DNA from 3 places in the Serratia aquatilis genome. Region 3 is predicted to be linked to each of the others. Evidence: predicted binding sites of a transcription regulator. Region 3 holds the regulator's gene; each other region holds the start of a gene.

Region 1 (10,497 bases), 760 kb from region 3:
AGTAATCAGAGTAAACTTCGGGAACATAGAGCATTGGGCTGCCATCGAAATTGCGGCGTAGCTGAATGGCATTTGCCGCTTCGCGCAGCAGATTCAGTTCATCAAGCAGGGTTTTCTCGTACTCGCGAACCACTTCACGCGGACGCAGACGGCGGCCATCGGGCATCAGTTTTGGCACCCAACCCGCCAAGCGGTACATCAGACGTACGTCAGCCTTGATAATCGGCACAATATCCGGGCGGATCACCTTCAAAACCACTTCCTGTCCGGTGCTTTTCAGCAGTGCGGTATGCACCTGAGCGATTGAAGCCGACGCCAGCGCCTGCGGTTCAAAATCATCAAACCAGGTTTCCAACGGCCCGCCCATCGCCAGTTCGATATGTTTGCGCGCCAATGCACCATCAAACGGGGCAACCCGATCCTGCAACAGCATCAGTTGATCGGCAATATGCGGGGGAAAAAGATCGCGGCGTGTCGACATCATCTGGCCAAACTTGATCCACACCGGCCCCAATTCCTGCAGAGCCAGGCGCAGGCGCTCGCCTAACGGTTTGTCTTTATGGCGATTCGGCATCCAGAATAGCAAACGGCGGCCAAAACGCAGCGGCAGCGTCAAACGCATCTTGGGGATCAGTTCATCCAGGCCGTAGCTGAGAAAAACGCTGACGATCAGATAGAAACGACAGATTTCACCAGGGGTCATCGCTTGCCCTCCAACTTGTCCATACGGGCAAGCAACACATCGGCACTGCGGGCAGCAGCATCAACTTCTTCGTTAAACCACACCACTTCAAGTGGCCCAGGTGCCATTCGCCACTCTTCAGTCAACGTCTCCGCCACATAGCGTTGTTGGCTATGCAAACCTGACTTTACCAACCTGAGACCTTTACTGGCGATCTGACCGATCCCTTGCGCTGCAATATCGCCGAAGTAAGGCGCCAGCCACTCTGCCGGATCCCACTCTGCCAGATCGAGCAGCGCCACTAACTGCTGCAACACCTGAATATCGCCTTCGACGATCAGTTCACCACTGCGCATCATCGGCGAAAGCTGCTGACGATCGCGCAATTTCATTAGAGACGATACACCGGTTTGCAAGGTGCAATCTGCTTTGTCCTCGGACTGCCCAAGCACATCCACGCGCTGTTCACTGAAGATCAACACCAAAGGCGTGGCAAGTTCCTGCAGTTCAATTCGCAGCACCTTACCTACCAACCGTTGGCGCACAGATTTCATGCTGCGGTCGCGAAACAGCAGATTATTGAGCGAGGTTTCCAGCACACCGGTCAGTAACGGGGTTAGCAGCATCGGCATTTCCATCATCAGAACTTGTAGCCCCGGTGTAATGCGACGATACCACCGGTCAGATTGAAATAGGTGACGCTTTCGAAACCAGCCGCGCTCATCATCCCTTTAAGCGTTTCCTGGTCGGGATGCATACGGATAGACTCAGCCAGATAGCGATAGCTGTCCGGATCTTTGACCACCAGCTCACCAATTTTAGGCAGCACGTGGAAGGAATAGGCGTCGTAAGCTTTACTCAGCGGTTCCATTAACGGTTTGGAGAACTCCAGCACCAGTAGACGGCCACCCGGCTTGAGCACGCGGAACATAGAGCGCAGTGCTTTGTCTTTATCGGTAACGTTACGCAGGCCAAAAGAAATGGTAATGCAGTCAAAATAGTTATCAGGGAACGGTAGGGCCTCGGCATTTGCCTGCACATAACTGATATTGCCCACGATGCCATGATCGCGCAGTTTTTCGCGCCCCATTTTCAGCATCGAGTCATTGATATCCGCCAGTACTACCTGCCCCTGTTCCCCAACCATACGCGAGAACTTGGCAGCCAGATCGCCCGTTCCCCCAGCCAGATCCAGCACACGCTGACCACGGCGTACACCGCTGCAATCAATGGTAAAACGCTTCCAGATCCGGTGAATACCAAACGACATCAGGTCGTTCATCACGTCATACTTTGCCGCTACAGAGTGAAAAACGTTTGCCACCATGGCCTGCTTCTCGTCTCTTGCTACAGTACGAAAGCCAAAGTCGGTGGTTTCCTGCGCTTGATCTACCATTGTCCTGCCTGCTATTCAGTCAATTTAGTGTTTGGGAGTGTACCAGAAAGCGGCAAAATACCCCACCTTGCACGGGTATAACCTCTACGAGGCAGAACCAGGTTCCTCCGCGTCTTCATCGTCTTCACGCAACGCAGCACCGCCATCGTATTGCACTGCCGGATCATCATTGTCACGTTGGGTATCGGCCTGCTGGGCCAACAATGGGTTAATTGGCCGTTTAACCTCGACCCCCAGTGCCCGGAAGCCCTCAATCTGGCCGATAAGATTACCACGCCCTTCGCTCAGTTTGTTCATTGCCAGACGAAAACTGCCCTGCGCTTTATCCAGGCTTTGCCCCAGTGCCGACATGTCGTCAACAAACAGGCGCATCTTGTCGTACAGCCGCGCGGCGCGATCGGCAATACGCTGTGCGTTCTGACTCTGATGCTCATAACGCCATAGATTGCTGATAGTACGCAGAGCGACCAACAGAGTGGTAGGGCTGACCAGCATGATGTTGTGCCGCAACGCTTCACCAATCAGGTCCGGCTCGCGGTCTATCGCCAACAGAAATGCAGGCTCCACCGGGATGAACATCAACACGTAATCCAGTGAGCGTAAACCCGGCAACTGCTGATAGTCCTTGCGGCCCAACAGCCGGATATGCCCACGCAGCGAACTGATATGCTCATTCAACGCCGCCTCACGATCGCTATCATCCTCACTGTTAAAGTAACGTTCGTAGGCCACCAGCGACATCTTGGCGTCGATCACCACGTCCTTGCCCTGAGGCAAGCGCACAATCACATCGGGCTGCATACGGCTTTGATGATCCACGCGCACATTAACCTGTGTTTCATACTCGTGTCCTTCGCGCAAACCAGAAGCCTCCAGCACCCGGCTCAGAACCACTTCTCCCCAGTTGCCCTGAGTTTTGTTATCGCCTTTCAGCGCCTTGGTCAGGTTGAGTGCTTCACGCGCCATTTGCGCATTTAGTTGCTGCAGGTTTCGGATCTCATGGGTTAACGTATGCCGCTCACGGGCCTCCTGACCAAAGCTATCCTGCACCTGACGGCGAAAACCGTCCAACTGCTCGCGGAGCGGTAACAACAGACGATCCAGACTCTGTTTATTTTGCTCATCCACCTTGCGGCCACTGTTTTCAAAGATACGGTTCGCCAGATTCTCAAACTGGGTGGTCAGGCGTTGTTCACTGTTGATCAATAGCCGCTGCTTTTCTTCCGCCGCCATACGGGTCTCTTCCAGACGAATAGTCACTTCACGTAGCTCGGCTTCTTGTGCACTGATGACTTCACGCTGCGCCCGCAGTTCCTGATTCAACAGTTCGCACTCATTACGCCAGTGGTTGAGTTGCTGCAACCTCTCCTGCCCGGCAGCAAGTTGGCTATGTAACGTACGCAATTCCAGATCGTTTTGCCGCAGTTGCTGATCGCGGCGCTGTAGCTTTTCCTGGCAGGCATCGGTTTCGCTTTGTACCTGCCGCAGAGATTGTTCCAGCAAGCGCAAATCGGTTTCATGCTGAGCGCTGTTCTGCTGCGCCTTCAAGCTGGTAATCAGCCACCCCAGCAGCAGGCCTATCAACACGCCACCAATACCGTAAACCAAACTGGTATCCACCCTGCCTCCCATTAACTATGCAATTCCAGCGCATGTTGCGCCCATTGCCTGCAACGTTAAAGTGAGGCTGTATGGATGTCCAGCCTATTTTCATGCTGGAACGCGCGGTGACCGACGGGAATACCGCGCTGATATAGAGGACTAAAACAGTTTGAAGCGATACTCGGCGATAAACTCGGCCGCCAGCGAATGGGAACGGAAGTAACTCCCGTCGGATATTACTGGCGTTTTATTCACGTTCTTATAGGACCATCCTGGGCCGATCCTGCTGAAAACCGTCAGATTTTTCAGCGCCGGGTGTGAAGGAGCCCAACTGCCAAAGGCGTTGACCTCACCGGTATGCACCATCGTCCCTTGGTAATTGAACTGGCCATAGTTGCCAGCAAGCCCTGCGCTAAACTCAGGCGTAATATGGTACTCGGCCAGCACTGCCAGCATGGTTTCCCCATCACGCAGATAGTCCTCACCAACATGGGACATTGAGGTGTAAGTCCCGCGAGTGTTTCTGGTCAAGTGCCGGGGAAAAAAGCCGAGTTCTCCTTCGCCTTTCGGTGCCCGCGTGTAGGAGACACCCAACTTGATGTTCCAACGCGGCTCCTGCCATTTGGCGTCGAAGGCATAGTGATTGGCGTTACGATCAAAATTACGTCTATCCAGCGCCATTACCTTGTAATCGTCCAACGCTTGGGTGGCATAAATCTGGCTACCAAGACTGAGTTTCTGGGTTGGTTTAAGCCCCAGGCGCAGGGTCTGCCGGCGCAAGTAATTATGTGATTCCCCGTAGGTCAACTGCCCAGTAAACAGGTCGCTTTTATAACCCAACTCCCCTGTAACAAGATGATTGATATAACGCCTATCATTGGTTTGCAGACGCAGGCTGTCTGGCGAGTTGCGCTCCATGGAGCGTTCAACATAGGCACCTTGCAAAGAAAATCTCCCCCCCGTTATCCCCCCCGACCAGCCCAGGTAAGCGGTGGGTGATAAATGCGTAGAGTTGGTGATAACGCCATAGTTATGCAGGGTTTGCCAACCCCACTGCGCATTGAGCGCTGCAGCGCCAACCTCCCCTTTCAGTTTGATATAACGTTGCCCAATCTTGCTGAAACCTGTTGCATTGCTTTTACTGTTACCGGACCCATTGTTGTACAACACCCCGCGACTGTTGAAGTAGTCGCTGGCACCCAGCTTTACCGCACTGTAGTAATCAAGGTTAAAACCGAGAGTATCTGCCAGATAACCGGATTGATAACTCAGCGCCAGCCCTTGCCCCCAGGCGTTATGAACCCTTTTGGGATTCGCAGCGTCTTCCTTGAGGTATTTCCAGATATTTTTCAGTGAAATTTCCGCATGGCTATCACTGAAGATAGGTGAAGAAAATACGTTTTCCTCCGCTGCCTGAGCCGCAGCAGATAATAGTGAGACAGTAATAAAAAAACACAAGACAGACCTTTTCATTTATTGTCATCCCTGAAATAGACATAGTGAAATCCGACCGGGGAATTTACGCCCCGGAAATCAGCTTCATGAATGGTATATTTATTTATTGCACAGAAAGAATTAATGATTATTCTTTAGGGCTTCCTGACCTTTTGAAACATAACTCATGTCGCCAACATCGGTGACCGTATATTTGCCATTTTTGTAAATAATCTTCACTACTGCCGCATTTTTCAGCGGTTTATTTTTATTCGGATTATCGGTCATATCTGAAATCATCATCAATATCGATAACCCTGAGGAGACAACCAGAATATTTTTATCTCCACTCTTTAAAGCGTCCTGTACCATGGTATTGAGTGCCCGCTGCATACGCGTTTTCACCTGAACAGCATCCTCTGCTTCTTTCTTGTCATCGCTCTTGCTGATGGTATTAACCATAGTGATAAGGTCAATTTTGCCTTCAGTTATCTGCTTAAACATGGTGGCACCAGAATCCAGGCCCAGTGTTTTTGCGGAAGCGTTAGCCATCTCCTCATTTGGCAACCCTTCAAATCCGCCGAAGAACTCCTCACGTAAATCAGTCAGTTCCGTCGTTTTAGCTTGCGGCTGCCCGATTTCCTGCAGGATGGTTTGCATCGTTTCGCGTTGGCGCCCTGCATCGCTGGTGTAAAAACGATCAAATTCAATCCCTTTTAAGCCAGCCCCCAGATAGCGGGCCACTTCAACGCCAGCCGGTGTCAGTGGTGAATCTGCCCAGCCCTGTACCCGATCATAGGTATTGAGTATCGTTTTACCGTGGCGGGCAAAGTAAATGTTAACGCTATCGGTTTCAGCAGCAGAAACATTAACCACGGATAGCGAAGAGAATGAAAGTAGAGAGGCCAGCAACCATGTTTTAATTTTCATTGATTATTCCTTAGTGAAAAACATTACGCCTATACGTTAATTGGTTAATTGATTAATTATCAGCAGATCGTCACTTGGCTTAAGTACAAAAAAAAACCCAAACCCGTGACGATTTTTCGTCAATGGGTTTGGGTTTTGCCTGTTTATTCACAGTAACAATCCACTTACTGGCAAAGTAACATCACCAAAAAATAAGGGGAAGAAAAAAACTCAGATAAAGAGAAAATCGTGATCGAATTCTCACTTACCCTTAATTATAAATAAACAGGTTGCAGCAAGGGTAAATAATTAACTGAGGGCTGCGGCATCGGCCCTCAACCCATCCACTGCGTCAGCCACTTAATCCCGTATGCCCCAGGAGCCAGAATACCGAATGCCCAGATCATTGCTGAGGTAATATTGGCAATCTGGAATGACATTTGTGGCATGGCGCAGATCCCGCCAACTAGAGGCACTACCGCCCGCAGTGGCCCGAAGAAGCGGCCAAAGAAAATACCCAGCACGCCCCAACGTTCAAAAAACGCATGGCCACGCACCAACAGCTGTGGATTGCGCGACAGCGGCCACATATGGGCAACGCGATCCTGATAGTGGTATCCCACCCAGTAAGAGAGCCAATCACCAAAGAACGCCCCCGCAGCGGCAGCGGCCCAAATCGGCCATAAAGCGATACCGCTTTCGCCGATCAGTGCGCCCAAAGCAAGCAAAATGACCGTTGCTGGCAGTAGTAAAGAGAGAAAAGCCAGTGACTCGCCAAATGCCAGAAAGAAGACAATGGGCACAGCCCAGCCTTCATGCTGGCGCACTACTTCACTCACCCAATCGACAATGTCATTCAGGTTCAATCCTCTGCTCCTGTTTAGAGAAATAATCAACCGCAAGGATACGCAATATCGAACCTCACTAGCTATTCATCATTCAAGATAGAACGCCTGCAATGCTTGGCGCTGGCTTTGCCCCAGCCCGTACTCAGCTTCCAACCAACGATCGGTAGAACCATACTGCTCACGAATACAGCCCAACGCAGTCATTAGAAATTCTTCCCGAGCACTCAATACTTGGGTGAATTGAGCCAACGCAGCATCATTCAAACGCATGGAAAGTTGCTCCAGCATCTGTTGGCGAAAAGCCGCCAGCGTCGTTTCGGTCAGTAGATAATCTTCCACCACCGTAGCCTCATCTGCGCCCAGCGCAAATAGCACCAGCGCTGAACCGACACCGGTACGATCTTTGCCTACGGCACAGTGCTGCACCAGAGCGCCATCTTCCGGCTGTACCAACAGTTGAGCCAACTGGTGATATGCAGCATTGTTGAATGGCAGGCGACGGTAAAGCTCCAGCATAAATTTCTGGGCATTAAACCCGGCAAGGGTTTCACTGGTCAGTTTTTCCAGGTTGGCATTCACTTCATTACTGAGCGGATTTGCTGGAACGTGGTGATAGTCTGCTCCTTCCCATAGCACATCCGGCTTGGCTTGAACTTCATCAGCATCACGGTAATCCAGCACCGAACGCACCGGAACACCCGCCAGGAAACTACAGTCTTTCTTCGTCAGGCGTTCCAGAGAACCAGAGCGAAACAACAGCCCCCGCTTGATACGACGACCATCAGCAACGCTGTTACCACCTAAATCGCGAAAGTTGATACCACCATCAAGCGGCGCCAAGGAAGGATGTTGCAAGATCTGAACAGTCATAAACGTCCTCATGTAGATTGACTTGAGATAGACAGCCGCGCTGACCGTATGGCAGTGGACTGCATGACGCAGGTGAGTATAACCGTACCAGATTAGTGCAAAATGACGAAACGGGCCGTTGAACGGCCCGTCAGACTGCTGACAAACCCCGTTATTAGGGAGAGCGTGCCGATGGGGTCGTAACGGCGTAAGCCGTCGGAGCGCCCCTCGGTGCGCTAGACCCGGGTATCTCGGGTCGGAAGGCGACTTTGTCATCAACCTCACGGGCCGTTGAACGGCCCGTATTTGGCAGGAGCTACAGCAGGCGACGAGCGGCTTCAACCACGATCTGCACCGCCTGGCTTTCAGTTTTCTTCATGGTTTCCGCGTTGGGGATCTCTTGTTGGGTGCGATTGACTATCACACCGGCAACCATTCCCGCACGCAGTCCTTGGCTGGCACACATGGTCAGCAAGGTGGCGGACTCCATTTCATAGTTCATCACGCCCATGGATTGCCACTCGGCCATCGAACCTTTGAAACGGCTGACCACACGACCAGAATAAGTATCGTACCGCTCCTGACCGGGGTAGAAAGTATCGGAAGAAGCAGTGACACCGATATGCGTGGTTGCACCGCAAGCCTTGGCGGCTTCAACCAGCGCAGTAGTACAGGCAAAATCCGCTACTGCCGGGAATTCCATCGGGGCAAAGTGCAAACTGGCACCATCGAGGCGCACCGCTGCTGTGGTAACAAGCACATCGCCAACGTTGATATCGGCTTGAATAGCACCAGTGGTACCAATACGCAGGAAGGTGCGAATGCCCAGTTGCGCCAGTTCTTCAACGGCAATCGAAGTAGATGGGCCACCAATACCGGTTGAGCAGACGATCACCGCTTTGCCATCCAGTTCCGCACGCCAGGAGGTAAATTCGCGATGAGAGGCCAGATGCACCGGGTTTTCCATCAGCTTGGCAATTTTCTCTACACGCTGTGGATCACCGGGAACAATGGCCAGTGTAGCCCCTTGTAAATCATTCTTAGTTAGGCCAAGGTGAAAAACGTCAGACTGAGACATAGGAATACTCCTCATGGAACCCGTTTGTGGGAGGAACAAAAATGTACTCTACTGAAAATTCCAGGCAAATTTAGTGACCGTAGTCACCATATATAAAGAAACGAAAATTAACCTACATTATTTATGTGATTTGAATCACAAATAAAAATCACCAAGGGAAATGTTTTCGACAAGTTCAGGCTATACCGACCATGGCATGAAAAATAAGCGGTAATCTTGCCTATAGTTAAGCTCAGCCGCGTTATCGCATGGAGACTGTAATGAAAACCGAACCAGAAATGATACTCAACCAGGCCAAGGGGGGATTCACCCCAGCCGTTGCTCCGTTGGCGACTTCAACTATCCAGACTGATGAACACGACATACATGTTGGCGAGACCACTATCCCTTCGCAGGGGGACGATCTTCCCGCCTATATCGCCAAACCGGCCAACCATCCTGGGCCACTCCCTGTCATTCTGGTAGTGCAGGAAATCTTTGGCGTTCACGAACATATTCAGGATCTGTGCCGTCGCCTGGCAAAACAGGGCTATCTGGCCATTGCGCCAGAACTCTATTTCCGTCAGGGGGATGCCAGAGATTTCAGCGATATCGGTGAGCTGGTACAAAAACTGGTGAGTAAAGTTCCGGACAACCAGGTATTAGCCGATCTGGATCATACCGCTCACTGGGCAACGCGCCACGGTGGCGATGCCAGTAAGCTGGCGATCACCGGTTTCTGTTGGGGCGGGCGCATTACCTGGCTGTATGCCGCCCATAATCCGCAGTTGAAAGCCGCAGTAGCCTGGTATGGCAAACTGGTCGGCGAGAAGACCCTGAATTCACCGAAGCATCCGGTCGATATTGCCACCCATCTTTCAACTCCGGTACTGGGGCTATATGGCGGCCAGGATGCCAGCATTCCATTGGATACGGTGGAAACCATGCGTCAGGCAATCCGCGCGGCCAACGCCGATGCCGAGATTGTAGTTTATCCGCAGGCAGGCCATGCTTTCCATGCCGATTACCGCCCGAGTTATAATGCCGAAGCTTCAGCGGATGGCTGGCAGCGTATGTTGGCGTGGTTCATGCAGCACGGTGTCGTTGGCGTGAGGTAATTGTCAGTTCAGGGGCAACCACTGCCCCTTTTTCTCCTTAGCACAGCGTCAATGTGCCGAATGCGCTGTGCCAATCACCCTCAAACTTGTCCACTGCGGCCAGTACTGCCGGGGCGCTGATAAACTGCTCAGCCACGTCCACCGGCAAAGTAATGGCCTCACAGCCTGCCAGCAAGCACTCCAATGCCTGACGCGGTGTTTTGAAACTTGCCGCCAGCACTTTCGCCTGTGGAGCATGTAATTCAAGCAGTTGCTGTAGCTCCTTTACGGTAGCGGTCCCACTGCCCCCCTGAGCATCCACCCGGTTGACATAAGGCGCCACATACTCGGCTCCAGCCAAGGCAGACAGCAGCCCCTGAGCCGCGCCATAGACCGCAGTGCCTAGCGTCGGGATCCCCATACCATGCAATATTTTAAGCGCCGCCAATCCTTCTCCAGTAACGGGCACTTTCACCACCAGCCCAGAAACCCGCCGATTGAGCAAAAGCGCTTCTTCTACCATCAGGTCTGCCTTTGTGGCCAGCACTTGAGCAAACAGTTTGCCCTGCCCGCCTAACGCATCACGCAGAGCAGGTAATACTTCCCATAGCGAGGTGCGTGAT
Region 2 (10,497 bases), 1.5 Mb from region 3:
AGCGGCCCTGTTTCACGCAGGCGATAAGGTTCTGCTCCTGCAGGCGAGAGAGGTGGCTGCTGGCGGTGGAGGCTGCAACATCCACTGCGGCACTTAGCTCAGTAGCGGTATAGGCGCGCCCGTCCATTAGCAGGCACAGCATACGTGCCCGAGTGCGATCGGCAATGGCGGCAGTCAACGTTGCCAGACGGTCTTCAAGTGGGGTGTCATTCATACTTCGAGCATAATCGAAGTATCGGTTCTCGGCTACCCCGACAATGGCTCCTCCCTCATAAGCTAAAAAGGAGACTTCGATCATGGCCTGCCCATTCTCAGTGACATCGCGGCAAGCGGTATGTGAAGCATTAACTCATCGCGACCTCGGTGTTCGACCTGCCCATGAACCGGTACCCCCGGCGTTACTTGCCACACCGGCTCACCCAATATTTGCTTCTCTGGTTCGTATGCGCGATGACGGCGTGCAGCCGGAATTAAAGGCGGCGATTGGCGCGGCTTTAGACTCGTTCAGTGAAGATGACATTCGCCAGACCACTATCAAGGTAGCGCAACAGTTGGCTACTCGCCTGTCAACGGCGGAACAACTGACCCGCTTTAATTACTCTTTACCGATCTGCCTGTTGGCAGAAATGCTGGGAGTGGCCGTTCGGCAGCGCGACGCGCTGGTGGATGAAGTGATGGATTTTGTGCGCTGTATTGCCCCCGGTGGCAGCACTCAGCAAATGATCAGCGGAGCGCAGGCTGCTGGAAAATTACAGATCAGGATGCAACAAGCCGATGGCCCGCTGTTTCTCCGCCTGAGCCTGCAGATTGGCGATCGTTCACTGGCAGAGGCCAATGCCATCGGGCTGTTTTTTCAGGCTTGTGAAGGAACCGCCGGATTATTGGGGCAAACGTTGTTGTTGATGAGCCATCGTTCTGAATCAGCAGAATATTTGATCTCAGAGGTACTGCGGCAAACGCCACCCATTCATACTACTCGCCGCTTTGCTTTGCGGGATACGCAGCTGGACGGCCAGGCGCTGGTTAAAGGGCAATGCGTAACCATCCCATTGAAAACGGCTGAGGAAAGTTTTGCTTTCGGCTACGGTGTTCATCAATGCCCGGGTTCCCATTGGGCGAAAACCATAGCGCTGGCGGGGATCGACTATTTATCTGCCCTTAATTTCGACCCCAGTCTGTTGAGCTACTTCCGCTGGCGCATTTCGCAGAATGCGCACGTGCCAGAGTTCTATACTGCCAAGGAGCATAATAATGATTGCGGTGATTTTTGAATTGCAGGCTGCAGAAGGACAGCGGGAAACTTACCTTCAGTTAGCGGCGGAGTTGAAGCCGCTATTGGCGGAGATCGATGGTTTTATCTCGATTGAACGCTTTCAGAGTTTGACCGATCCCGAGAAATTACTCTCGCTCTCGTTCTGGCGTGACGAAGCGGCGGTACAGCAGTGGCGTAATCTGGAGCAGCATCGTCAGGCGCAGTCTCGCGGGCGGCACGGTGTACTGGAGCATTACCGGCTCCGGGTTGCCGACGTGGTCCGCGATTATGGGCTGGAGCCTAGGGAGCAAGCCCCGGCCGATAGCCGTAAGGTTCACGGTTGATTAGCATCCAAGTTACAGAAAGGCGGCAAGTGCTGTTCACCCGGGGTTGCGCACTTACCGCCTGCTTGATTATACAACCCGTTTAAGGCGCAACGGAGGTAGGTACCCACAGTCGTCTTTTTGCTGATTAAAAAACAACCAAAAATCCCTGCGATCTCTTACTGCCGTTATGGCATAATGCGCGCCAAATCACATTCCTAATTAAATTAAGAGCGAGCGCTGTGTTAAGCACTAACAACATCACTATGCAGTTCGGCAGTAAGCCGCTGTTTGAAAACATCTCAGTCAAGTTTGGCGGCGGTAATCGCTATGGTTTGATCGGAGCCAACGGCTGCGGAAAATCTACCTTTATGAAAATTCTGGGGGGCGATCTGGTACCGAGTGCCGGTAACGTCTTCCTTGATCCTAATGAGCGCTTGGGTAAATTGCGCCAGGATCAGTTCGCCTTTGAACAATTTAGCGTGCTCGATACCGTGATCATGGGCCACACCGAACTGTGGACCGTGAAGGAAGAGCGCGATCGCATCTATGCACTGGCAGAGATGAGCGAAGAAGACGGCTATAAAGTGGCCGATCTGGAAGTGGCCTATGGCGAGATGGATGGTTATACCGCAGAAGCCCGTGCCGGTGAACTGCTGCTTGGCGTCGGTATCCCGGTAGAACAGCACTATGGCCCGATGAGCGAGATTGCGCCCGGCTTCAAACTGCGTGTCCTGCTGGCACAGGCACTGTTCTCCGATCCAGAAATCCTGTTGCTCGACGAACCAACCAACAACCTGGACATCGATACCATCCGCTGGCTGGAGCAGGTGTTGAACGAACGCAGCAGCACCATGATTATCATTTCGCACGACCGTCACTTCCTCAACATGGTGTGTACTCACATGGCGGATCTGGACTACGGCGAACTGCGTGTCTACCCAGGTAACTACGACGAGTACATGACTGCCGCCACCCAGGCGCGTGAGCGCTTGATGGCAGATAACGCCAAGAAGAAGGCGCAGATTAACGAACTGCAGTCATTCGTCAGCCGCTTCAGTGCCAACGCCTCCAAATCCAAGCAGGCTACTTCCCGTGCCCGTCAGATCGACAAGATCCAGTTGGAAGAGGTTAAAGCCTCCAGCCGTCAGAACCCGTTCATCCGTTTTGAACAGGACAAGAAGCTGTTCCGTAATGCGCTCGAAGTGGAAGCGCTCAGCAAAGGTTTTGATAACGGCCCACTGTTCAGCAAACTCAACCTGATGGTTGAAGTTGGTGAGAAGATCGCCATTCTGGGGCCTAACGGTATCGGTAAATCAACCTTACTGAAAACGCTGGTGGGTGATGCGGAGCCGGATAACGGTAGCGTGAAATGGTCTGAAAACGCCAAGATCGGTTACTACGCGCAAGACCACGAGTATGAGTTTGACGAGACACTGACCGTATTCGATTGGATGAGCCAGTGGAAGCAGGAAAAAGACGACGAGCAGGCGGTCCGCAGCATCCTGGGGCGTCTGTTGTTCAGCCAGGACGACATCAAGAAGCGCGTGAAAGTGCTGTCTGGCGGCGAGAAAGGCCGCATGCTATTCGGTAAAATGATGATGCAGCGCCCGAACATTCTGGTTATGGATGAGCCAACCAACCACATGGATATGGAATCCATCGAGTCGCTGAACATGGCGTTGGAAATGTACGAAGGTACCTTGATCTTTGTTTCCCACGACCGTGAATTCGTCAGTTCATTGGCTACTCGTATTCTGGAAATGACGCCGAACAAGGTGATCGACTTTAGCGGCAACTACGAAGACTATCTACGTAGCCAGGGTATTAACTAAGCTCCCTGCCTGCTAGCCCCCTGGTCCAGCATCAGGGGGCTCCTTCGCTACACACTTCACAGTGCGGATCTTTCGGCAGTTTCATTTCGCGGAACTGCATGCTCATGGCATCCAGCATCAGCAGTTTACCCACCAGCGGTTGGCCATAACCGGTCAGTAATTTGATCGCCTCCATCGCCTGCAAACTCCCAATGGTGCCGACCAGTGGAGCCATTACCCCTGCTTCGACACAGGTCAGCGCGTTGTCACCGAACAGCCTGCTCAGGCAGCGGTAACAGGGTTCATCCGGCTGATAGGTGAATACGCTTAGCTGGCCCTCCATACGAATAGCGGCCCCTGAAACCAGTGGTTTACGCTGCGCATGGCAGAGGCGGTTTAGCCTGTCGCGGGTGGCAACATTATCGGTGCAGTCCAATACCACATCACAGGATGCTATCTGTGCTGCCAGTGACCGATCATCCAACTGACCGTCAACGATATCGATGTGAACATGCGGATTGATCGCGCTCAACTCAATGCGCGCCGACTCTACCTTCGGCATAGCTAGACGCGCATCCCGGTGCAGGATCTGCCGTTGTAAATTGGAGAGTGAAACCGTGTCGAAATCAACCAATGTCAGATGGCCGACGCCAGCTGCTGCCAGGTAAGGCGCAGCCGCGCAGCCTAAGCCACCCAGCCCGATAATCAGCACGTGCGACGCTTTCAGTTTTTCCTGGCCGTCAAAATCAAAGCCGCGCAATACGATCTGGCGGTTATAACGCAGCATTTCCGCATCGGTTAATTCCGGCAACATGTTCAGTTCCTCAGTAGCGCATTGAAAGGTTCGATCTCTACCGTTTCCCCCGCTGCTACTGAACCACGCTCCCGCTCCAGCACGATAAAACAGTTACCCTGGCTGTAAGAGCTGAACACGTGTGAACCTTGATGGCCTGTGGTGCTCACTACCAGTTCACCTTCGGCGTTGCTGGTGAAAATACCACGTTGGAAATCGAGGCGGCCCGGTGATTTTTTTAATGGTGTCAGTGCGCGAGCCTTGAGACGCGGTGGCATATGCCACTCTGTGTGGCCAGCCAGTTTGGCAAGCAGCGGTTGCACCAATTGGTAGAAGGTCAGTGCGGCAGAAACCGGGTTACCGGGCAGGCCACAGAACCAGGCATTCTGCAGTTTACCGAAAGCAAAAGGCTTACCTGGCTTGATTGCCAGCTTCCAGAAGCTGACGTTACCGAGTTCATCGAGCATTTGCTTGGTATAGTCCGCCTCACCCACAGAGACGCCGCCGCTGCTGATAACCACATCCGCTTCGCTATCCGCCTTGAGAAATGCCGCACGCAAAGCCGCCTGATCGTCGGGGATAATACCCAGATCAATAACGCTGCAACCCAGTTGTTCCAGCATTAACCGCACCGCAAAACGGTTGGTGTCGTAAATCTGGCCGTCTTGCAATGGCTGGCCGATGGGTTGCAGTTCATCTCCGGTAGAAAACAGCGCGACTTTCAGTTTGCGTATCACCTGCACATCGGCAACGCCGAGCGAGGCCAGCAAAGGAAGTTGGGCTGCCCCCAGCTTGACACCTGCTGGCAGCACGTTGGCCCCTTTCAGGATATCTTCCCCCGCCAAACGGATATTTTGCCCGGAATTTACTGTTGCATTGAACCGCACACCCGCTTCACTCACTTCCGCCTGCTCCTGCATGATCACTGCGTCGGCACCAAACGGAATGGGCGCGCCGGTCATGATGCGTATACAGCTATTGGCCGGCCAAACGCCGTTAAACGGAGCACCAGCAAAGGCTTTGCCCGCCACGGGCAGGGGGACGTTGGCCTGCAATTCACCAATACGCACCGCATAGCCATCCATCGCCGAGTTAGCAAACGGGGGCACAGCAATCGGTGAAATCACCGGCGTGGCGGTAATACGCCCAGCGGCGCTGGTCAGTGCTATGGATTCAGTCTGCTGCAAAGGCGATATCTGGCTGAGCATTTTATCCAGCGCCTGCTCAAGGGAAATGAGGTCAGAAGTATGGCAATGATCCATAAAGAAAACTCCGTAATCAGCGTGCGCGAATTTTTCGGCAAAGTGCGGCTATTATGGCAGATAACGCCGGATGGGAGAATGCGCAATGCCATTGCGGGCCGATCGTTTCAGTATGCAGCGGCGCTTTGGCCTCGCTTATTTACTGCCCAAGACCACCAGTGTGGTTTTAGGGGAAAAAGCCAGATAACGCCCTGTTTTTATAACATTAAGGTTTATCACCGCACGAAATATTCTAAGCAGACTACGCTTAGAGCTTGCCGGCTAGTTAGCGCTTTACATCGCTTGCCGAGCTAAATATAGTCGAAAAGGGCAGAATAATAATTAACCTCCTGTTTTTCGCTGCGTAGCCAGATTGTTGCAACTTGAATTTATGTGGGTGTCTTAGGCTGCGGTGTTGGCTTGATGAGGTTAATACAGAGCGTCAGATTAATAAAAAATAACTGATTGCCATTGAAAAATGCAGAGACGGCACCGCGGTTTTGGTTATTTCGGTGCCGTCTTCCATCGGTATCTATACCCAAAAAAATTCGAGTTGCTTGTAGGCGGCAAGCTTGCGAGGCCCCAGGAGCATAGATAACTATGTGACTGGGGTGAGTAAGCGCGGCCAACACCCAAGCAACTTGAAGTATAAAGGGTATAAATATGTTTACCGGGAGTGGTTATGACCGATGCCGTAATCTTTTCACCGGCAGAGAGTGAGTTGCTGCTACCGCCACAGCGTGTATTGGCGGTGAGCGATCTGAGCGTGCAATTTCGCCAGGAAGGTGACACTGTGGCAGCCGTTCGCCAACTGGCTTTTGAGGTTGATCGCGGCGAAACCTTGGCGATTGTCGGTGAGTCCGGCTCAGGAAAATCGGTGACTTCTCTTGCCCTGATGCGTTTGGTGGAGCAAGGTGGCGGTGACATAACCAGCGGCGCGATGCATTTTCGCCGTCGTAATGGTCAGGTGCTTGATCTGGCCAAGGCAAAGCAGAGCACTCTGCGTACCTTGCGCGGTGCCGATATGGCAATGATTTTTCAAGAACCTATGACCTCGCTGAACCCGGTATTTCCTGTGGGGGAGCAGATCGCCGAGTCGTTGCGGTTGCACCAAGGGATGGATCACCGGCACGCCAAACGTGAAGCGCTGAATATGCTTGATCTGGTGCGTATTCCTGACGCGAAGAATGTGCTCGAGCGCTATCCGCATCAGCTTTCTGGGGGAATGCGCCAAAGGGTGATGATTGCCATGGCGCTGTCATGCAAACCGGCGCTGTTGATTGCCGATGAACCCACCACTGCGTTAGATGTGACTATCCAGGCGCAAATCTTGCAGTTGATCCGCGTATTACAGCAGGAAATGCAGATGGGGGTGATCTTCATTACCCACGATATGGGCGTAGTGGCAGAGATTGCCGATAGGGTGCTGGTCATGCACCAGGGAGAAAAGGTCGAGCAGGGGGATGTGCGTGCGTTATTTGCTGCTCCGCAGCAGGCTTACACGCGGGCTCTACTGGCGGCGGTACCGCAACTGGGGGCGATGGCGAAGAAAGACTTCCCGGCCAAATTCCCCTTGCCTGGGGTGAATGATACTGACCAACATCAAGATACGATCCCTGCCGGAGCTCCGCCCATTCTGCAGGTAGAGGGGCTAGTTACCCGCTTTGACCTGCGTAGCGGTATTCTCAACCGTGTGACACGCCGGGTTCATGCGGTGGAAAATATCAGCTTTGATCTTTTCCCTGGTGAGACTCTTGGTCTGGTTGGGGAGTCTGGTTGCGGTAAATCCACCACCGGGCGTTCGCTATTAAAGCTGGTAGACAGCCAGCGCGGTACCATCACCTTCAATGGTCAGAAAATCAATGCATTAAAAGGTGCCGCTTTACAGCATCTGCGGCGCGATATTCAATTTATCTTTCAAGATCCCTTCGCTTCTCTCGATCCGCGTCTGACTGTTGGTTTTTCTATTATGGAGCCGCTGCTGATACACAAAGCCGCCCACGGTAAAGAAGCAGAGAAACGCGTGGCCTGGCTGCTGGAGCGAGTAGGGTTGAAGCCGGAACATGCGCGGCGATATCCGCATGAATTTTCTGGGGGGCAGCGCCAGCGTATCTGTATCGCTCGCGCGTTGGCACTCAATCCGAAAGTGGTGATCGCTGATGAGGCGGTTTCAGCACTGGATGTTTCCATCCAGGCGCAGATCGTCAACCTGCTACTCGATCTGCAGCGCGAGTTGGGTATCGCCTTTCTGTTTATTTCCCATGATATGGCGGTGGTGGAACGCATCAGCCACCGTGTGGCAGTGATGTATCTTGGCCAGATTGTCGAAATTGGCCCACGCCGTGCGGTATTCGAAAACCCACAGCACCCTTACACCCGTAAGCTGATGGCCGCAGTGCCGGTCGCCGATCCTGCTCATGTCAATAAGCGCCAGTTGCTGCTGGCAGATGAAATTCCCAGCCCGATCCGCATGCTGGGTGACGAACCCGTTACCGCACCTTTAGTGCAGGTTGGGTCGGGGCATTTTGTGGCCCGCCACCCGATTGCCGGTGCCTTTTAGCCTTGTCTCAGGAGAGAAAAGCAATATGACTAAGCACACATTCAAGCGTAATGTTTTGGCTGCCGTTCTGCTGACTGCCGCTGCTGGCCCCGCCTGGGCAGCCAAGGATGCGGTGATTGCCGTAGCGTCCAATTTCACCACCTTAGACCCCTATGATGCTAACGACACCTTATCGCAGGCGGTAGCAAAATCCTTCTATCAAGGGTTGTTTGGCTTTGATAAAGACATGAAGCTGGTGAACGTGTTGGCAGACGATTATAAGGTAAGCGAGGATGGGCTGACCTATACCCTCAAGCTGCATCCAGGCGTGAAGTTCCACGATGGCACCGCGTTTGATGCCGAAGCGGTGAAGGTGAATCTGGACCGTGCCAGTAACCCGGACAATCACCTCAAGCGTTACAACCTGTTTAAAATGATCGACAAAACCGAAGTTGTGGATCCGGCAACGGTCAATATTGTATTAAAACAGCCATTTTCTGCATTTATCAACAACTTGGCGCACCCGGCGGCGGTGATGATCTCTCCGGCGGCCCTGAAGCAGTACGGTAAAGAGATCGGTTTCCACCCGGTAGGCACCGGCCCCTATCAGTTCGAAACCTGGAACCAGACTGACTTTGTCAAGGTGAAGAAGTTTGACGGTTACTGGAAAGCTGGCCTACCGAAGCTGGACAGCATTACCTGGCGGCCAGTGGTGGATAACAACACCCGCGCGGCAATGCTGCAAACCGGCGAGGCGACCTTTGCCTTCCCAATTCCTTATGAGCAGGCCAGCGTGCTGGAAAAAAACAGTAAGTTGGATCTGGTTGCCGCTCCGTCGATCCTGCAACGTTACATCAGCATGAACGTAACGCAGAAACCGTTTGATGACCCGAAAGTCCGGCAGGCGCTGAACTATGCGATTAATAAAGATGCGCTGATCAAGGTGGCATTCTCCGGCTACGCCGTGCCTGCGGAAGGCCCGGTACCACCGGCAATCGACTTCGCTACCCGCTATCAGCCATGGCCATACGATCCGGCCAAGGCCCGTGAATTACTCAAAGAAGCCGGTTACCCGAACGGTTTTACCACTACCTTGTGGTCTTCCCATAACCACAGCACCGCACAGAAAGTGCTGCAGTTTGCCCAGCAACAGTTGGCGCAGGTTGGGGTTAAAGTGACAGTAACCGCCATGGATGCTGGCCAGCGTGCGGCGCAGGTGGAAAGTGTGGGTGTGAAAGATACCGGCGTGCGTCTGTTCTACACCGGTTGGTCGGCTTCGACCGGTGAGGCCGATTGGGCTCTGTCACCGTTATTCTCTACCCAAGCCGCACCGCCTAAACAGTTCAACACGGCGTTCTACAGTAATCCGCAGGTTGACAAGAACTTAGCCGATGCGCTGGCAACGACCGATCGTGCTCAAAAACAGGCGCTGTATAAAGATGCCCAGGATCGTATTTGGGCTGATGCACCTTGGATTTTCCTGGTCACCGAACGTCTGCTCTCTGCCAACAACAAGCAACTGAGCGGTTTTTACGTCATGCCAGATACCTCGTTTAACTTTGATAACGCGGATCTGAAATAAGACACTGATCGCCATCCTCCAAGCTAAAGGAGGATGGCGTGAGGGGATTTATGCACGATGCTTAATTATTTTCTGAAACGCCTGCTGGGCTTGATCCCGACGCTGCTGATCGTGGCCGTGCTGGTATTTCTGTTCGTCCATATGCTGCCGGGCGATCCAGCCCGTTTAATGGCAGGGCCGGAAGCGGATGAAACCGTTATCCAACTGGTTCGCCAGGATCTGGGGTTGGATAAGCCGCTGCCTCAGCAGTTTGTGCATTTCTTTATGAATGTGCTGCGTGGCGATTTCGGTATCTCGATGGTATCGAAACGTCCGGTGAGTGAAGAGATTGCTTCACGTTTTATGCCAACTTTTTGGCTGACCATCACCAGCATGGTGTGGGCGGTGATAATCGGTATGGCGATTGGCATAGTGTCTGCCGTGTGGCGTAACCGCTGGCCCGACCGCCTGGGTATGACATTGGCCGTATCCGGTATCTCCTTTCCGGCCTTTGCGCTGGGCATGTTGCTGATGCAGGTTTTCTCGGTCAACCTCGGCTGGTTACCCACGGTGGGGGCCGACTCCTGGCAGCATTACATATTGCCTTCCTTGACCCTCGGTGCTGCGGTCGCGGCGGTGATGGCCCGCTTTACCCGCGCCTCGTTCGTGGAAGTAATGCAGGAAGATTATATGCGCACTGCACGCGCCAAAGGCGTGCGGGAGTCCGTGGTGATCGTCAAACATGGGCTGCGTAATGCCATGATCCCGGTGGTGACCATGATGGGCCTGCAGTTTGGTTTCCTGCTCGGCGGCTCGATTGTGGTCGAGAAGGTATTCAACTGGCCGGGATTAGGGCGCTTGCTGGTGGACTCGGTAGAAATGCGTGATTACCCGGTGATCCAGGCGGAAGTCCTGCTGTTTTCGCTGGAGTTTATCGTTATTAATCTGTTGGTGGATATGCTGTATGCGGCAAT
Region 3 (10,497 bases):
GCCAAGGGCACCCGCTGGCACAGGCGAAATCACTGGACGAGCTCCGCGAGGCAAAACTGGTATTACCGGAAACCGACATGGGGTATTACCAGCAGCTACAGTCGGTGCTCGGCACCTTCTACCAGCAGCTGCCCCACACGCCCATCCGTTCTGATTCGGTAGCATATGGACTGAGTATGGTACTGGAGGCTGGCTATCTGACTATCGTGGCACGAGCGATGGCGACGCCGCTTTATTTGCAGCATAAGCTGGTGGCATTGCCTATCGACTGTCTGCCGCAGGCACAGTATTGCGTGCTGTACTCGCAAAAATCGCCGCTAACCATCACGGCGCGGCGCTTTCTTGATTTATTGCGCACATACTGCCAGCGTTACCGTTGGTAGGCTCAGGCAATCTCGCGGATTTCAAAGCTATGGGTGACGCTGGCGGCTTTATTCAGCATCAGCGCAACGGAGCAATATTTCTCTGCGGAAAGGTTTACCGCTCGTTCCACGATCTTATCGGTCAGCCCTTTACCCGCGACAATAAAGTGCAGGTTGATATGGGTAAACAGGCGAGGGGCTTCTTCTCGGCGTTCTGATGTCAGTTTTACTTCACAATCAACGATATCGTTACGCCCTTTTTGCAAAATTGACACCACATCGATAGCACTGCAGCCACCCACAGACATCAGTACCATTTCCATCGGACTTGGCGCTTTCTCCCCCGCGTTACCATCCATCAATACCTGGTGACCAGAAGCGGACTCACCCATAAATGTCAGCCCTTCTACCCACTTGACTCTTGCCTGCATTTTGTACTCTCCGGTTTATTTCTGAAAAACAAAGTACGCTTTCGCATAGAAACTGGCAACGGAACCTGATGCTAATCATGCTGAAGCGAGACAACACAAGACACTCGCCTCACTCTGTGCTACAAACAAAGCCGCAATAACTCTTTCCAGGTCACCGATTTCAGGGAAATGTCCAAGGAAAGGCCCCTATATTGGCATGTTAACAGAATGTAGCTTGCAGCACTCCACGCAAGTCAATATGCTAGAACATAAGCGTATTTCTATAACACGCCTCAAAACCTGTTGATAGCCACTAATAATAAACCAGGCTAGAAGCACGTTTTACAGGGAACTCTGACCCCTGTGATACAAGGCAGCGATTACAACAGAGGATAACAGCGAATGGTTCTCGGCAAACCGCAAACAGACCCGACTCTTGAATGGTTCCTGTCTCATTGCCATATCCACAAATATCCATCGAAGAGTACGCTGATTCACCAAGGTGAAAAAGCCGAAACGCTTTACTACATCGTAAAAGGTTCCGTCGCGGTGCTGATTAAGGATGAAGAAGGCAAAGAGATGATCCTGTCCTACCTTAACCAGGGGGATTTCATCGGCGAGCTCGGATTATTTGAAGAAGGCCAGGAGCGAAGCGCCTGGGTGAGAGCAAAAACAGCCTGTGAAGTGGCTGAAATTTCCTACAAGAAATTCCGCCAACTGATCCAGGTGAACCCGGATATTCTGATGCGCCTGTCCGCACAGATGGCAAACCGTCTACAAGTCACTTCAGAGAAAGTGGGTAACCTCGCCTTCCTTGACGTTACTGGCCGCATCGCACAGACCTTGCTGAATCTGGCAAAACAACCTGATGCCATGACCCACCCTGATGGTATGCAGATCAAAATTACCCGCCAGGAAATTGGCCAAATCGTCGGTTGCTCGCGTGAAACCGTCGGTCGTATTCTGAAAATGCTCGAAGACCAAAACCTGATTTCCGCTCACGGCAAAACTATTGTCGTATACGGTACACGTTAATCCTTGAAAACACGGCGCTACAAGGCGCCGTGTCTTTAGCTGCTGAATAGCAAACCATGTGGCGTCGCCTGATCTACCACCCTGAAGTCAATTACGCACTGCGACAAACACTGGTGCTTTGCCTACCCGTGGTTTTTGGATTGCTGATTAGCAACCTGCAGTTAGGGTTACTGTTCTCGCTGGTTCCCGCCTGTTGCAATATTGCTGGGCTAGATACCCCCCACAAACGCTTCTTCAAACGTCTGATCGTTGGTGGTTCGTTGTTCGCCCTCAGCAGTATTTTGCTGCAGCAGGCGCTGCTGTGGCATATTCCGTTGCCTTTACTGATGCTGGGAATGGCATTGTTACTCGGTGTCAGCGGTGAAATCAGCCCACTGCACGCGCGTCTGTTGCCCGCCGCCCTTGTCGCCGCCATCTTCTCACTCAGTATGGCGGGCAGTGTACCCATATGGCATACCCCCTTGCTGTATATCGTAGGCACGGCGTGGTACGGGTTGTTCACCTGGTTCTGGTTCAAGCTGTGGAAAGAGCAGCCGATGCGTGAATCCCTCAGCCAACTCTATATCCAGTTGGCCGACTATCTAGAAGCCAAATACTCACTGCTGACTCAGCACACCGATCCGGAAACCGCTCTACCGCCTTTATTGAAACGCCAACAACAGGTGATGGATCTGATCAGCCTGTTATACCAGCAACTCAACTTCCTGCCCCATGCCAGTAATGTCGAGCAAAAGCGTTTGCAGCGCAGATTCCAGGTCGCGCTCGATCTGCAGGAACACATTACCGTCAGCCTGCACCAGCCGGAAGAGGTACAAAAACTGGTTGAGCAAAGTCAGGCCGAAGCGATTATCCGCCGCAATGCGCAAGTTATCGCAGCGCGCCTGCGCGAAGTGGCTGGCGACATTCTTTATCATCGACGTTCCAAACGCTTTGGTATGAAGAACGAGCTGGCTGCATTGGAAAAAGTCGCCACACAACATGCTGATAAGCCGGTCGGGCAATTCTGCTATTACCACTTCAGCCGCATCGCACGCCTGCTGCGCACTCAGCGCCCACTTTATCGCCGTGACCTGATGGTCAATCAGTCGCGGTTACCGTTCTGGCCTGCGGTGGTGAGTTATCTTTCACCCAAATCCAACGCCTTGCGAAATGCGACCCGGCTGGGGGTGATACTCGCCGTCGGCAGCAGCCTGGGGATGATTTTCAATCTGCCAAAACCCTATTGGATCTTACTGACCATCATGCTGGTCAGCCAGAACGGCTACAACGCCACGCGGGTGAGGATCCAACACCGTGCGCTTGGCACGGTGGCCGGGTTAGTGATTGCAGCAGGGTTGTTACAGTTACAACTGCCGGAGACGGTGACGCTGTGTATCATGCTGGTAGTCACCCTCGTGGCTTATCTGGTTCTACGTAAAAACTACGGGCTGGCGGTGATCGGTTTCACCATTACCGCAGTCTACACGTTGCAAATTTTAGCCCTCAACGGCACTCATTTCCTGGTGCCTCGGCTGATAGATACGCTCATCGGCTGCGTGCTGGTATTTGGCGGTACAATCTGGCTGTGGCCGCAATGGCAGAGTGGGTTGCTGCGTAAAAATGCGCATCAGGCGTTGGAGCATGACCAAACGGCGTTACGCTTGTTACTAGAGGAACCGGATGCCGCCCAATTGGCCTATGCACGAATGTCGGTTAATCAAGCGCATAACACCCTGTTTACCTCTCTCAATCAGGCGATGCAGGAGCCGGGGTTCAAATCAGATTATCTGGCAGATATGCGGTTATGGATCACCCACAACCAGTTTATTGTCGAACATCTGAATGCGATGACCATTCTGGCACGCGAGCACTATATGCTGACGCCAAAGCTGGCTGAGGAATATCTGCAAAGTTGTGAGATTGCGCTACAAAGTTGCCAGCAGCGCTTGGAGTATGACGGCCCGAACACCAGTAGCAGCATCATGCAGTTGCCAGATTTGCACCCAGATATGCCAATAACCGAAATGGAGCGCCACTTGCGGCGCATACTTTCACACCTGGGCGTGATGCATACCATTTCGTCACTGGCCTGGCGCCAACGCCCACACCATGGGATTTGGTTAAAACGCAGACTACGTGACGGCTGACATATACCTGCCGATTTTCAATATAGTAGAGGCCACACCTGATATTCAGCCTCCACAGAGACACTAGGCTGTGCCCCTTAACTGGACGCGAGCGCCGCTGGCGGTCATTTGTACGCAGAGCAAGGCGTGAGCCGTGAGGTTTGGTGGACCAAATAAGCGGCGAATAACGCAGCAATGCTTACAAATGGCCCCAACCCTGCGGGTCGCGCCCCAAAAGCCCATCCTCTGCGTTGTCGGGCTTGAACAGAGGGCCACTCTACTCTGCGCCCTCCGCCTTGATAATGGGCTTTTGGGTCTGCGACGGCACCACGGACAGTTAAGGGATACAGCCTAGGCGTTAATCACATCCTGCACAGCCAACTCAAACAGAGCCATGCCTTCTTCGATATCTTCCAGCTCCACCACCAACGAAGGAGCGAAGCGGATCACGTCTGGCCCGGCATTGAGGATCATCAAGCCACGCGCGGCAGCGGCGGTCAGGAAATCACGAGCCTTACCGCGATATTCGGCTTTCAGCTCTGCGCCGATCAACAACCCCAAGCCACGAATATCACTGAAAACACCGTACTTTCTGTCTATTTTCTGCAGAGCCTGCACAAATACCCCGTGCCGATGCTCAATGCCGTTTAACACTTCCGGCGTATTGATAACATCAAGTGCCGCCTCAGCCACCGCACACGCCAGCGGGTTTCCACCATAGGTAGTGCCATGAGTACCCACCTGCATCACAGAAGCAATCTCTTCGGTAGTCAGCATCGCACTCACCGGGAAACCACCGCCTAACGCTTTTGCTGTGGTCAGAATGTCTGGCGTAACGCCTAAGTGCATATAGGTAAACAGCTTACCACTACGGCCCATACCGCTTTGTACTTCATCGAACACCAGCAGAGCCTGGTATTGGTTACACAGTTCACGCACACCTTTGAGGAACGCCATCTCCGCGACGGTGATCCCTCCTTCCCCCTGGATCGGTTCCATCACCACCGCACAAGTGTGATCGTCCATCACCGCTTTGACCGCAGCGAGATCGTTAAAGGGAACATGCACAATATCAGCGGGTTTCGGCCCAAAACCATCAGAGTATTTCGGCTGGCCACCCACTGAAACGGTAAACAGGGTACGGCCATGGAAAGCGTTATGAAACGCAATGATTTTTGTTTTGTAAGGGCTGTGACGGGTTACAGCATAATGGCGTGCCAGCTTGAATGCAGCTTCATTAGCTTCTGCCCCCGAGTTGGCAAAAAACACCCGGTCGGCAAAGGTGGCAGCGATCAGTTTGCTGGCCAAACGCAGCGCAGGCTCATTGGTGAACACATTACTGGTGTGCCACAGGGTTTCGCCTTGCTGCTTTAATGCGGCCACCAGCGCAGGATGGCAGTGCCCAAGCGCCGTCACTGCGATACCGCCAGAGAAGTCGATATACTCTCTCCCCTGCTGATCCCATACACGGCTGCCCTTGCCTTTCACCGGTACAAACTGAGCGGGTGCATAGACAGGCAGAATAACCTGATCGAAGGTGCTTCGGTTTACAGACAGTTTCTCGGACATCAGCGCTCCAGGCGAATAGACACTAAGTGAAAATATAATCACAAAATATGCATAAAAAACCAATAAAGAGCAAACCCAAATCTCTTTCAGCAGCGAAAAAATCCTAACCGACTAACTTTTAAGGAAATTATCCAGCAGTTGATGCCCTTGCTCGCTGAGGATACTTTCAGGATGGAATTGAACCCCCTCCAGTGCCAACGTTCGGTGGCGAATGCCCATGATTTCATCCTGCTCATTATCACGCAGGCTCCAGGCCGTAACCTCAAAACAGTCAGGCAAGGTGGCGGCATCGAGCACTAGTGAGTGGTAACGCGTCACTGTCAGTGGGTTATTCAGGCCGGTAAATACCCCTTGGTTGCTATGGTGGATACAGGAAGTCTTACCGTGCATCACCTGGCGTGCGCGAACGACATCGGCACCAAACGCCTGCCCTAAAGCCTGATGCCCAAGACAGACGCCGAGTATCGGCAGCTTGCCTGCAAAATGACCAATAGCCTCCAGTGAGATCCCCGCTTCGTTTGGGGTACAAGGTCCGGGTGAGATCACTAAATGCTGCGGAGCCAGCCTTTCAATATCGGCCAGTTGCAATTCATCATTGCGCTTCACCAACACCTCGGCCCCCAATTCGCAAAAATACTGGTACAGGTTGTAGGTGAAGGAGTCGTAGTTATCGATCAGCAGTAGCATGGTAAACTTATCCTACTGACCAATGGATAATTCTTGGATACAACCTGTTCTGGGTGTCGGTAGGCCATTGTTTGACTCAGCTCACATAGAGAATGGGCGTATTCTTTCATAGACCGAGGCATTGTCAAACCAGCCGCTTTTCGGGTAGCCCATTAGCCACGCAGTCCCAGCTCTTCTTTCAGCGATTTGAGATAACGGCGGCTAACTGGCACCGGTTCGCCGACAGGCATAATCATTTCTGCTGAGCCACTTTCATCAAAACGGATCTCCTTCACCAGCTCAAGGTTGACCAGGTACTGCCGATGGCAGCGCACCAGCGGTGTGCGGTTTTCCAACGTACGCAAGGTAAGTTCAGTAAAACACTCCATGCCATCATTACGGACCACATACACGCCGGTCGAGCGGGATCGGATGGCGATCACCTCATCAAAGCGCAACAGATAGATGCGGCTATGGCCGGTACAGGGGATATATTTCAGATAGCCTGCGCTCTCCTCCAACGCGGCAATATTTTGCGGCGTGCGGCTTTGACGCAAACGCTGCAGCGTTTTATTCAGCCGATTTGGTTCTGCCGGTTTCAGCAAGTAATCGAACGCATGTTCTTCAAAAGCCTGTACGGCGTACTCGTCATAAGCCGTGAGGAATACGATATACGGCATGCTGCTTGGATCAAGCATACCGACCATTTCCAGCCCGTTGATGCGCGGCATTTGAATATCCAGAAATACTACGTCTGGCCGCAGACGGTTAATCTGGCTGATGGCTTCAATCGCGTTGGCACACTCGCCCACAATAGTGATGCCTTCTTCTTCCTCAAGCAGATGGCGCAGGTTTTCACGGGCGGAAGGTTCGTCATCAACAATCAAAACGCTCAACATTATGCAACCCTCGCCAACGGCACATTAACGGTGATACAGGTAAAAACCTCGGGTTCACAAACGACCTGCACGCCGTAATCCTCGCCATAGCGCACGCGTATGCGCCTATCCACCAGGTTCATCCCCAACCCGCTACCATCCTCCTGTTTACGAAACAACCCGGCATTATCTGTGACCTGCAACAATAAATGTTCTCCTTCCAATCGAGCGCCAATATCGATACGGCCAACCCCCAGCAAATGCGAAGTTCCGTGCTTGATGGCATTTTCAACAATGGGCTGTAGCGAGAAGGCCGGTAAGCTGACCGAAAGCAACTCTTGCGGCAGCGAGACCGTAATCTCCAATCGATCGGCAAAACGCGCTTTTTCAATCTGCAGGTAAGCATTCACATGCTCAATTTCATCTGCCAGACTCACTTCATCATCTGAACGCTTAAGATTTTTGCGAAAGAAAGTGGAGAGATACTGCACCAGTTCGCAGGCCCGGTCACTGTCGCGACGGATCACGGCAACCAGCGTATTGAGTGCGTTGAACAAGAAATGGGGGTTAACCTGAGCGTGCAACAGTTTGATTTCCGACTGCGCCAGCAGCTGTTTATGGCGTTCATATTGGCCGGCCATGATTTGTGCAGACAGCAGGCTGGCGATCCCTTCCCCCAGAGTTCGGTTGATGGTGCTAAACAGCTTGGTTTTGGGTTCATACAACTTGATAGTACCAATCACTCGCTGGTTTTCTCCACGCAGCGGGATCACCAGTGTCGAACCCAATTTACAAACGGCATTGATGGAGCAACAGTAAGATAGCTCGTTACCGTCCGCGTAGACCACTTCGTTATTATCGATTGCGCGGTGAGAATGTACCGAAGAGATTGGCGTACCCGGCAAATGATGATCGTCGCCGATCCCAATGAATGCCAGCAGCTTGTCACGATCGGTGATCGCCACTGCGCCAATACCCAGTTCCTGATAAATCACCTTGGCAACCTTCATACTGTTTTCCTGGTCAAACCCCTGACGCAGAATACCTTCAGTACGTTCAGCAATCTTGAGAGCTTTGGAAGAAAACGCGCTGGTGTATTTCTCAAACATGGCCCGCCTGTCCAGCAGGATCTGCATGAACATGGCCGCCCCCACCGTATTGGCGATCAACATTGGCAACGCAATATGTTCTACCAGTTGCACCGCTTCTGGAAAGGGGCGCGCAACCACCAGGATTATCGCCATCTGCAGCACTTCTGCGGTCAACGCCACGCCCGCCACCAGCAAAGGATTAAACAGCAGATCGATACGCCCACGTCGCATGGCAATGCTGTGTACGACCCCTCCGACCAATCCTTCCGTTACCGTGGATATTGCGCAGGCCACGTCGGTCATGCCACCCAAGGTATAGCGGTGTAATCCCCCGGTCAGCCCGACCAGAAACCCGACAGAAGGCCCCCCCAACAGCCCACCCAATACGGCACCGATAGCGCGAGTGTTGGCGATAGAGTCCTGAATATGTAAGCCGAAATAGGTGCCCATAATGCAGAACACCGAAAAGATCACGTAGCAAAGCAGCTTGTGCGGTAGGCGGATAGTCACCTGCATCAGGGGAATAAACAGTGGCGTTTTACTCAACAAATAAGCAATAACAAGATAAACACTCATCTGCTGAAGCAGCAGCAAAACCTGGCTAAACTCGAACATAACAACAGTGGATCCTGAACAACGGGGGAAAATACAGTGTGCCGGATATCCGGTCTGGGTATAGGCGGGCAATTAAATCATGGGGTACAGAAGAAAACAGTGATACAGGTAAGGCTTCGCGAGGGAAATACTGCCGGCACCTTGCGGAACCGGCACATTCGCTTTATGGCAGCACTTTCGCCGACAGGATCACGATTGGTTTGCTTGGAACGTTCTGGTATGGGCCAACGTTACCAGTAGGTACCTGGGAGATTTTGTCTACCACGTCCATACCTTTCACCACTTTACCAAATACCGCATAACCAAAATCACGCTGGCCATGATCGAGGAAAGCATTATCGGCCACGTTCAGGAAGAACTGGCTGGTAGCGCTGTCTTTATCAGCGGTGCGCGCCATAGAAATGGTACCACGCAGATTACGCAGACCATTATCGGCCTCATTTTTAATCGGTACTTTGGCTGTTTTCTGCTGCATATCTGCAGTGAAACCACCGCCCTGCACCATAAAACCAGGGATCACGCGGTGGAAAATGGTGTTGTTGTAGTAACCGCTGTTCACGTAGTCGATGAAGTTCTTGGTGGACACGGGAGCCTTCTGGCTGTCGAGGGCCAACTCGATATTACCTGCCGAGGTGGTCAGCATGACGTGAGTTTCACCAGCGGCCAATGCCGCGGGTGCCATTGCTGTCATGGAACACAGCGCAACGAAGGTCACTAAAGTACGTTTGAACATGAACAGGTCCTTTCTCTAAGAGACAAACAACGGAAAAGCGCATTAATTCTAAAGAGCTACTCTGAGCAGCGCCAGCCATTTACCAATATTTACCAAATTGCCAGAGACTTCCTAACATGGCCGGTTTTTCCTGCCGACAGTATGATCGCCACACCCATTTTTGCCAAGCCGAACACGCATTATTTGCATGTTTTCTCACCTCAGCGTTTTTTGCGATATCCAGAATTTGGCCGACAATATGATTGAACTTTATCTCCCTCAGGCACAGAAGAAGGCTTGTTAATGAGTTCATTGAAAATCGCTATTGTTGGTGGCGGCAGCAGTTACCCCAAAACTGGTAGAAGGGTTGATCAAGCGCATTAAGAATTGCCGGGGACTAAACTGGCGTTGGTAGATATTGAACCGGGGCGCGAAAAAGTCGAACGCGCCCCTTTCGTTCGCCCAGCGCTCACCAGCGTACACTTCACGATCACCGAGATGGCACACAATCATCACCAGCGATCATTTGAGGGATACAGCTTACATCACAGGAATAAATTATATCATTTCATGTATTGCAGCCAAAAAATGACAACCATCACAAAAACTCTCGTTGGCTATGCTAGGATCCGCACTCTAGGCGTTGCAGCCAGGCTGCAACGGTGAAGCCCGCAACGGGCGGCATCATTGAGCACAGCCACCCTCGCTGTAACTTGCAGGGCAAAGGGTATATACCTCAACAGACATAATCAGGCCTATTACATGAATGACAGCAACCGCATCCGGCTAACATGGATCAGCTTTTTTTCTTACGCGCTGACCGGTGCATTAGTTATCGTCACAGGGATGGTGATGGGAAATATTGCAGACTACTTTAATCTGCCAGTTTCCAGTATGAGCAATACCTTTACTTTCCTTAACGCCGGTATCTTGATTTCGATTTTCCTGAATGCCTGGCTGATGGAGATCATCCCGCTAAAACGTCAGCTAATCTTTGGCTTCATCCTGATGGTGTTGGCAATTGCCGGGTTGATGATTAGCAAAAGCCTGACGA

The links. Region 3 encodes CRP, which controls carbon source genes, mostly activating them, when cyclic AMP is high. Its sites were predicted from a motif close to ATGTGANNNNNNTCACAT; they were not measured.
Region 1: the regulator CRP is predicted to act here: its motif matches at 8,922-8,939, upstream of udp (uridine phosphorylase).
Region 2: the regulator CRP is predicted to act here: its motif matches at 1,774-1,791, upstream of SAQUA_RS15735 (ABC-F family ATPase).

The regions. Positions count from the first base shown of each region.
Region 1 is NZ_CP173186.1:334,982-345,478, reverse strand. Features, by position in the region: gene ubiB (ubiquinone biosynthesis regulatory protein kinase UbiB) at 1-703, opposite strand, end outside; gene SAQUA_RS01520 (SCP2 domain-containing protein) at 700-1,308, opposite strand; gene ubiE (bifunctional demethylmenaquinone methyltransferase/2-methoxy-6-polyprenyl-1,4-benzoquinol methylase UbiE) at 1,323-2,078, opposite strand; gene rmuC (DNA recombination protein RmuC) at 2,163-3,698, opposite strand; gene SAQUA_RS01505 (OprD family outer membrane porin) at 3,840-5,153, opposite strand; gene SAQUA_RS01500 (histidine phosphatase family protein) at 5,256-6,038, opposite strand; gene SAQUA_RS01495 (DedA family protein) at 6,359-6,889, opposite strand; gene SAQUA_RS01490 (tyrosine-protein phosphatase) at 6,959-7,741, opposite strand; gene udp (uridine phosphorylase) at 8,037-8,798, opposite strand; gene SAQUA_RS01480 (dienelactone hydrolase family protein) at 9,059-9,895, shown strand; gene fsa (fructose-6-phosphate aldolase) at 9,933-10,497, opposite strand, start outside.
Region 2 is NZ_CP173186.1:3,474,686-3,485,182, reverse strand. Features, by position in the region: gene SAQUA_RS15750 (ArsR/SmtB family transcription factor) at 1-214, opposite strand, end outside; gene SAQUA_RS15745 (cytochrome P450) at 297-1,271, shown strand; gene SAQUA_RS15740 (antibiotic biosynthesis monooxygenase family protein) at 1,252-1,596, shown strand; gene SAQUA_RS15735 (ABC-F family ATPase) at 1,818-3,410, shown strand; gene moeB (molybdopterin-synthase adenylyltransferase MoeB) at 3,442-4,203, opposite strand; gene moeA (molybdopterin molybdotransferase MoeA) at 4,206-5,444, opposite strand; gene gsiA (glutathione ABC transporter ATP-binding protein GsiA) at 6,106-7,983, shown strand; gene gsiB (glutathione ABC transporter substrate-binding protein GsiB) at 8,009-9,544, shown strand; gene gsiC (glutathione ABC transporter permease GsiC) at 9,602-10,497, shown strand, end outside.
Region 3 is NZ_CP173186.1:5,000,092-5,010,588, forward strand. Features, by position in the region: gene SAQUA_RS22810 (LysR substrate-binding domain-containing protein) at 1-383, shown strand, start outside; gene SAQUA_RS22815 (OsmC family protein) at 386-793, opposite strand; gene crp (cAMP-activated global transcriptional regulator CRP) at 1,175-1,807, shown strand; gene SAQUA_RS22825 (YccS/YhfK family putative transporter) at 1,864-3,933, shown strand; gene SAQUA_RS22830 (aspartate aminotransferase family protein) at 4,264-5,481, opposite strand; gene SAQUA_RS22835 (aminodeoxychorismate synthase component II) at 5,593-6,168, opposite strand; gene btsR (two-component system response regulator BtsR) at 6,321-7,046, opposite strand; gene SAQUA_RS22845 (LytS/YhcK type 5TM receptor domain-containing protein) at 7,046-8,731, opposite strand; gene ppiA (peptidylprolyl isomerase A) at 8,895-9,464, opposite strand; gene tsgA (MFS transporter TsgA) at 10,206-10,497, shown strand, end outside.